Linked DNA regions of Nodosilinea sp. FACHB-141. The protein of the gene in region 2 interacts with the protein of the main gene of each other region in a pairwise test. Links are inferred from orthologs where the notes say so. Each region holds a gene or a part of one and is shown on either strand. Other genes may lie near its edges. The genes, in order: bioB and H6F59_RS08185.

Evidence for each region.
Region 1: the proteins of H6F59_RS08185 (region 2) and bioB interact in binary tests that used the Escherichia coli proteins (3 or more experiments, as listed by UniProt). The link is inferred for Nodosilinea sp. FACHB-141 from one-to-one orthologs.

What each region holds. Positions count from the first base shown.
Region 1 is NZ_JACJPP010000007.1:21,566-24,820, reverse strand. Bases 279-3,210 are described here. They hold bioB (biotin synthase BioB), read right to left. Parts: upstream 2,302-3,210; coding sequence 1,255-2,301; downstream 279-1,254. Other genes in these bases: H6F59_RS03630 (DUF4330 domain-containing protein), read right to left, coding at 2,516-3,052; H6F59_RS03640 (TetR/AcrR family transcriptional regulator), read left to right, coding at 360-962. Outside these bases: H6F59_RS03645 (ester cyclase), read right to left, coding at 1-140; H6F59_RS03625 (M48 family metallopeptidase), read left to right, coding at 3,252-3,255. UniProt on the Escherichia coli protein: Catalyzes the conversion of dethiobiotin (DTB) to biotin by the insertion of a sulfur atom into dethiobiotin via a radical-based mechanism.
Region 2 is NZ_JACJPP010000010.1:36,378-39,556, forward strand. What follows is about bases 324-3,179. They hold H6F59_RS08185 (class II glutamine amidotransferase), read right to left. Parts: upstream 2,212-3,179; coding sequence 1,435-2,211; downstream 324-1,434. Other genes in these bases: H6F59_RS08180 (sulfonate ABC transporter substrate-binding protein), read right to left, coding at 324-984; H6F59_RS08190 (ATP-dependent DNA helicase RecQ), read right to left, coding at 2,362-3,179. Outside these bases: more of H6F59_RS08180, read right to left, coding at 1-323.

The DNA.
Region 1 (3,255 bases), on a different replicon or contig from region 2:
GGCATTCCTGCTTGGTGAGCGACAAAGTTAGGCGCGAGCAAATCTAGGGCACGATCAATGGTGCGATCGTCGAAGGCTTTGTAGAAACGAAGCACCAAGTCCTGATTAGGCTCTGTCGCCTGCATAGATTGATTCGCCAAAGTTATTAGAGGCAACAAAACTAAACTAAACGGTTTGGTAAAATTAGTCAATGCCTCGTTAGAATGAGTGTATAGAGCGATACTCTGTTGCTTTGGTTCCTAGGGGATGCTCTGGGGTGAGCAGCGACTTGGCTCAATGCGATCGCAGGGCTGAGTTGCTATGTCTCCCGTCGATCGGGTGCTATACATGAATCAATTGGGTTAGAGAGGTGGCAACGCGTGGTTCAGAGTCCGGCAGTGCTAAATGACAAAGCCGTGCAAATTTTGCAGGGAGCAATGCAAGAGTTTCTGCAAAATGGCTACGCTGGCACCAGCATGGATAAAGTAGCCGCCACCGCTGGAGTCTCTAAACCAACGGTCTACAACTATTTCAAAGACAAAGAGGGGCTGTTTCGGGCGCTGATTCAGTATGTGGCCCAGGCTCGGTGTGAGCAGGTGATGGGCGACGGCAACCTAGAGGGCCGTCCTGAAGTGGTGATTCGGCGCTTGATTACCAACGCCATTGAGAGCGAGCTCCACGACCTCGACTATCAAAATTTTGTGCGTCTAGTGGCGGGTGAGTCGGGGCGTTTTCCACAGCTAGCCCAGGCTTTTGTGGAATACCTCACCAAACCCGCCGCCGACCAGCTCACCGACTATCTCAAGGGCTGCCCAGAACTAGATTTGCCCGACCCAGAGGCGACAGCGCGGGTGGTGCTGGGCGCGACGGTGTTTTTTATCATGACCCAGAGTGTGATGCACGGCGAGCACATCATGCCCATGGAGCCCAAGCGTTTGGTGGATAGTTTGGTAAACCTGGTGACGCGATCGCAGGCTGCCTAAGGTTTCTTAAACTCACCGCCCACCGAAGCCATCGAGATTGGGTGCCGCGCTATCTACTCACCCTCAGCAGGCACGGTTGTTTCCTTGTTGAAAAGTAATATTGCCTGTATATGAGCTTTGGCCCCCAAGCCTCCAACTCTGGGGGCCTCAGCTCCTCCTAAAATTGGGGGTGGGGGGCGAAGCTGTGACGTAGTTTTCCTCTCTACAAACATGAAACAGCCCTGTCCCCAGCCTGTGCTCGGTTGAGTAGGATGCCATCGGTCTACGCGAGAGTTGGTGGGCGGTGCCCGCTCTACGGAACTGCAGAGACTGCTTCTGGCAGCTCCATGGCCTCGCCGTCAGGGCCTTCGAGCACAAACCCAGCATCGCGAATCATGGCGTAGTCAGCCTGAGCGGCTTGCCCAGGGGTCGTCAAGTAATCGCCCACAAAAATTGAGTTGGCGGCATAGAGCCCCAGGGGCTGAAGCTGCCGCAGCTGCACTTCCCTGCCACCGGCAATGCGAATTTCTTGGGAGGGCAGCAGCAGTCGGTAGAGGCACAAAATCCGCAGACACTGACGCGGGTTCAGCTCGTGGCGCCCCTCAAAAGGTGTGCCCTCGATGGGAATCAGAAAATTCAGCGGCACACTGGTCACTTCCAGTCGCCGTAGGGCTAGGGCCATATCGATAATGTCGTCGTTCGATTCGCCCAGGCCAAAGATGCCCCCAGAGCAGGTGGTCATGCCCGCCGACTGCACCGCTTGAATAGTATTCACCCGGTCATCAAAGGTGTGGGTGGTGCAGATCTCGCCGTAGTTAGCTTCGCTGGTGTTGAGATTGTGGTTTACCCGATCTACCCCCGCCGCCGCCAGCTGCTGGGTTTGAGTTTCGTCGAGCAGGCCGAGGCAGGCGCAGATTTTCATGGGGTAGCGTTCTTTAACCTGGCGCACCACGTCGAGCACTTCACCAAAGACGCGATCGGAGGGCGATCGCCCTGAAATCACCATGCAAAACGTACCGGCCTTTAGCGTATTGGCCCGCTCAGCCGCCGCCAGGATTTTCTCCTGGGCCATAAAGGGATATTTTTCGATTTCGGCAGCAGAGATTTTCGACTGCGAGCAGTAGTGACAGTCTTCGGGGCACAAGCCGCTTTGGGCATTGAGCAAAAAGTGCAGCCTTACCCGGTTGCCCCAGTAATATCGCCGCACTCGATAGGCTGCCGCCAGTTGATCGAGCAGCTCTGTGTCAGGGGCAGTAAGGACAGCGTCAGCCTGCTCTCGACTCAGCACCTCACCAGCTAAAGCCTGGTCTGCCAGAGTTTGCCAGTTGACACGGGAAGTCACAGTAGAAGTGGCAGTCATAGCGGTGAGGTAAGTAGTTTGGGAGAATAAGGTTTCTATTGTCTCAGATTAGATCCCCATAGCTTTCCGGGTATAAGGGCGACCATTTCTCCCCAAACTCAGGAGGCGCAGAATCTCAGTAAGACCTGGGCAGAGACGCATCTCCGCTTGGCCCCCTTGACTGGTCTTGTTTAAGCAACTGAGGGGGAATCAAGAATGTAAGACAGCGGCCGGCCTAGCTATTTTCTAAAACCCGCACATCTACGGTGCTGGCGTTGAAATTGTAGAGATCGCCATCCAGCTCAATCGGAGTACCCACTTTGACCTTACTGTTGCCAAACACTGGCCCAGTATCAGTAATTTGGGCATCGTCTTCGAGGGTGATGAGCATGTCAAGTGTGTAGTTCAGCTCGGGGCGAGGGTCGGGCAGGGCTTTAACCGTGCCATCGGGTTGGGGCACAGTAGTACTGCGAGGCAGCAGCACCGCGTTTTTAATCTTGACCTGGCCGTAGGGCTGGTTGCGAATGATGATGTTAGTGGTTTCAGAATTCTTAATGGCTTCAAATAGCCGTTTGGGGTCAGAGGAGGAGAGACCACGCACCATGACGTCTACTTCCACTGGCTTGGTGGTTGCCCCGACCTGCGCCACTGACCCTGAGGTGCCCGGATATAGAAAAATACCAAACAGCACCATCAATATAATGAGCGCCGCCGCAACATCTAAAATGCTGACTTTGCCGAACAGGCGGCCTTTAGCGTCGAGTAGGGTCATGGCTGGGGTGCCCTCGCAGAGGGAAAAGGTGAGTGGTTTTAATAGAGGAGAATGTCGATCCCATTGAACCACAGGGTGGCTCGTTTGAGGCGTGAGCTTGCCCTTGCGCGATCGCACCTGTACCTAGTGCCCATAGGATAGCGAGGCCAAATTTATTACTGACCACTAGCTGTGGTCGCCAGACGCGTAGCGGGGCAAGATGG
Region 2 (3,179 bases):
AATCAGCTCTAGCTCATAGAAGGCGTCGGCAATGCGCTGCTGCTCTGCGATCGCATCGGCCTGTACCGGGTCAAAAATCCAGCTGCGGCGGCGGGTCACCACATCTAAAATCTCTGGCTCCAGGCCGGTGATGGGGGCCAGCACCTCCACCACCTCGGCGGGGCTGTTGTCGGCCCACTGGGCAACTTCAGCGGTATCTTCGAGCAGGGCCACCAGTAGCGCTTCGTTGTCGGCTACAAAGGCTTTGGAGGCCAAGAAAAACTCGCGGTTGGGGGCTAGCTCTTCCCCGGTAGTTAGGGTGCGCGCCCCCACCTGTTTTTCTGAGGCCGCATAGAAGGGGTCCCAAATGCCCCAGGCATCGATGTTGTTTTGCTCAAAGGCGGAGCGGGCGTCGGCGGGGGTGAGGTTCACCGGCTCAATATCTGACCAGGCCAACCCGGCTTTTTTGAGCGCCTGCACCACCAAAAAGTGAGCGCTGGAGCCGCGCTGAAAGCCCACTTTTTTGCCCTTGAGATCGGCCAGGGTTTGCACCGGTGAATCGGCCTGCACCACAACGGCCGAACTCTTGGGTCGGGGTGCGCCGCTACCGACATAAAAAAAGGGCGTATCCGCCGCCTGGGCGAAAATCGGTGGGGCATCGCCGGTGCGGCCAATGTCGATGCTGCCGACGTTCAAAGCCTCCAGCAGGGGCGGCCCCGACTGAAACTCAATCCACTCGACGCGGGTGCCGAAGGTTTTTAGCCGCTCCTCTAGCCCGCCCCGCGCTTTGATCAAAATGAACGGGTCGAACTTTTGGTGGCCAATGCGTAGCACCTTAGCCTTGGCTTCAGTGGCGGCGGGCTGAGGTTCGGTGCTGGTGGTAGAGTCGCTACTACAGGCGGTGACCGCTGCGCTCAACCCCATGCCGCTGGCAAATAGATAGGCAAACGACTTTAGCGACTGTCGTCGGGTAAGCCCCCAAGCTCTAGGGCGATGCTGTGCCATGGCTGTGCCTCCACAAATGATCTGTTCCTGGCGCGGACCTGACCTTGCAGCAATTGCACAAAGCCGAAGCCAACCCAGGAAACTACGGTAAGTCGGTAGAAATACCGCTGTTTGCTGGCGCAGTATGGCATGGGGGCTGAGTGAAGTTCAAGTAAACTCAGTTACAAATGAAATTAAATTTCATTCAATATTTTGATCGAGTTGAAACGTTGGGTATAAAGCTTTGGGTGCAAGGCATGGTTGGCAAAAGACTTACCGGTGTCTGAGCTCTGCCAAATCTGGATGTATTGCCGCAGTTGATTTAGTTAGGACACTTTGACAGGCGAAATCCTCTGGTAGGGGCATTGCACTGCAATGCCCCTACGTCGAACCTGTCCTAAATGTGGGTGTTTGTAATGGTGAAGTTAGGCTAGGACCGTTCAATAGATAAAGGGAAAAGGGCATTCCTGCTTAAGGAGTGAGATGGAGCGGTAAGCCGTCCTGGAAGACCAACAGTTCACCGGGCTGAATGGGGGTCCAGGCCTCGTTGTCGGTCAAAGAAGTGGTGGCGATGACGGCAACGCGATCGCTCGGGGTGGTCAGCTCTTGAAAATCCACCGTAATGTCTTCGTCGATCAGGTGGGCGGCGGCGAAGGGAGCTTGGCGCACGATGTAGCAGAGCTTGGTGGAGCAGTGGGCAAAGCAGTGTTCACCATCCGACAGCAGATAGTTGAAGATGCCGTGGGGGGCGATCGCTGCCGTGATTTCTCGCAGAGCCAGGTACAGGTCTTGAATGGGGGGTTTGCGATCGGGGAACCGCTGCCGAATGTGGTTGAGCATGAGGCAAAAGGCCTGCTCGCTGTCAGTTTGCCCCACCGCGCGGTAGATGCCCTGGTGGTCAAAGGGCAGCGTCGGCAGGTCGCCGTTGTGAGCAAACACCCAGTAGCGCCCCCACAGTTCTCGCTTGAAGGGGTGGCAGTTTTCTAGCTTGACTGGCCCGATGGTGGCCTTGCGAATGTGGGCAATCACATTCATCGATTTGATCGGGTACTGCCGAATGAAGGCGGCCACGGGCGATGAGCTAGACGGGTTGTCGTCGAGAAACACCCGACAGCCTAGGCCTTCAAAAAAGGCAATGCCCCAGCCGTCTTTGTGGTCGTCGGTTTTGCCCCCGCGCGCGCAAAACCCCTCAAAGGAGAAGCAGATATCCGTGGGCACATTGCAGTTCATCCCCAACAGCTGGCACATAATGACGTATCTTCACGAATCTTTCAGTAGCTCTAAGGCTACCTCCGTTACCTCTGCGATCGATACGTCACCAATAAACAACGCCTTGGGGTGGCATTAATCTTCATATGTAATTGCAGTCGCCATAAAATGGCGGGCTGGGGTTAGTGGCTAATCGACCTGATCCAGCAATCGGTACTCTCTGATCAACTGCCTAGCCAGGGTTTTGTAGCCCATCTGATCAAACAAAATCACGATCTTGTCGCCCTCATAGCGCATCACCGTGCCCTCGCCCCATGTTCGGTGAACCACGCGGCTGTTCAACGCAAAGGGCTGCCAGGTATCTTCGTCTTCGACCACAATGCCTGCCTGACAGTTATCGCAAAAGCCACAGGGCTGGTCGCGGGTTTCACCAAAGTAGTTGAGCAAATATCCGCGGCGGCAGTCGCGCAGTTCGGCATAGCCTCGCATCATTTCTAGGCGCGATCGCACGTGGTTTTGATGCCGTTCTTGGGCCTCAACGGCGGCCTGAGAAGCTTCCTCCACATCTGCCAAGTCACGGGCAACCACTTCGCCTGTGGGTAAGGTCTCGACGACATCTACCGCCTCCAAATGGCTGAGGGCGGTAGCCACCTTGGTTCGGGAAAGCTCGGTTTTGGCCTGCAAATCCTGCCGCTTGATCGGGTCATCCTGCTCTTGAAGCACAGTGGCCACCTGGGTCACCTGCTCCACATCCACCTGGCCGCCACTGGCCAGAAAGCGTCGAATATTCAGGTCGTCGAGGCAGTAGAACAGCAGCGCAAAGGCTTTTTCGCCATCGCGCCCCGCCCGCCCAATCTCTTGGTAGTAAGAATCGACGGAATCGCTGATGTTGTGGTGAATCACAAAGCGAACATTGGGCTTGTCGATGCCCATGCCGAAGGCGGTAGTGGCGACCATCACCTCGGCTTCGTCGTCCATAAAGGCGGCCTGGGCGGCCTCGCGATCGG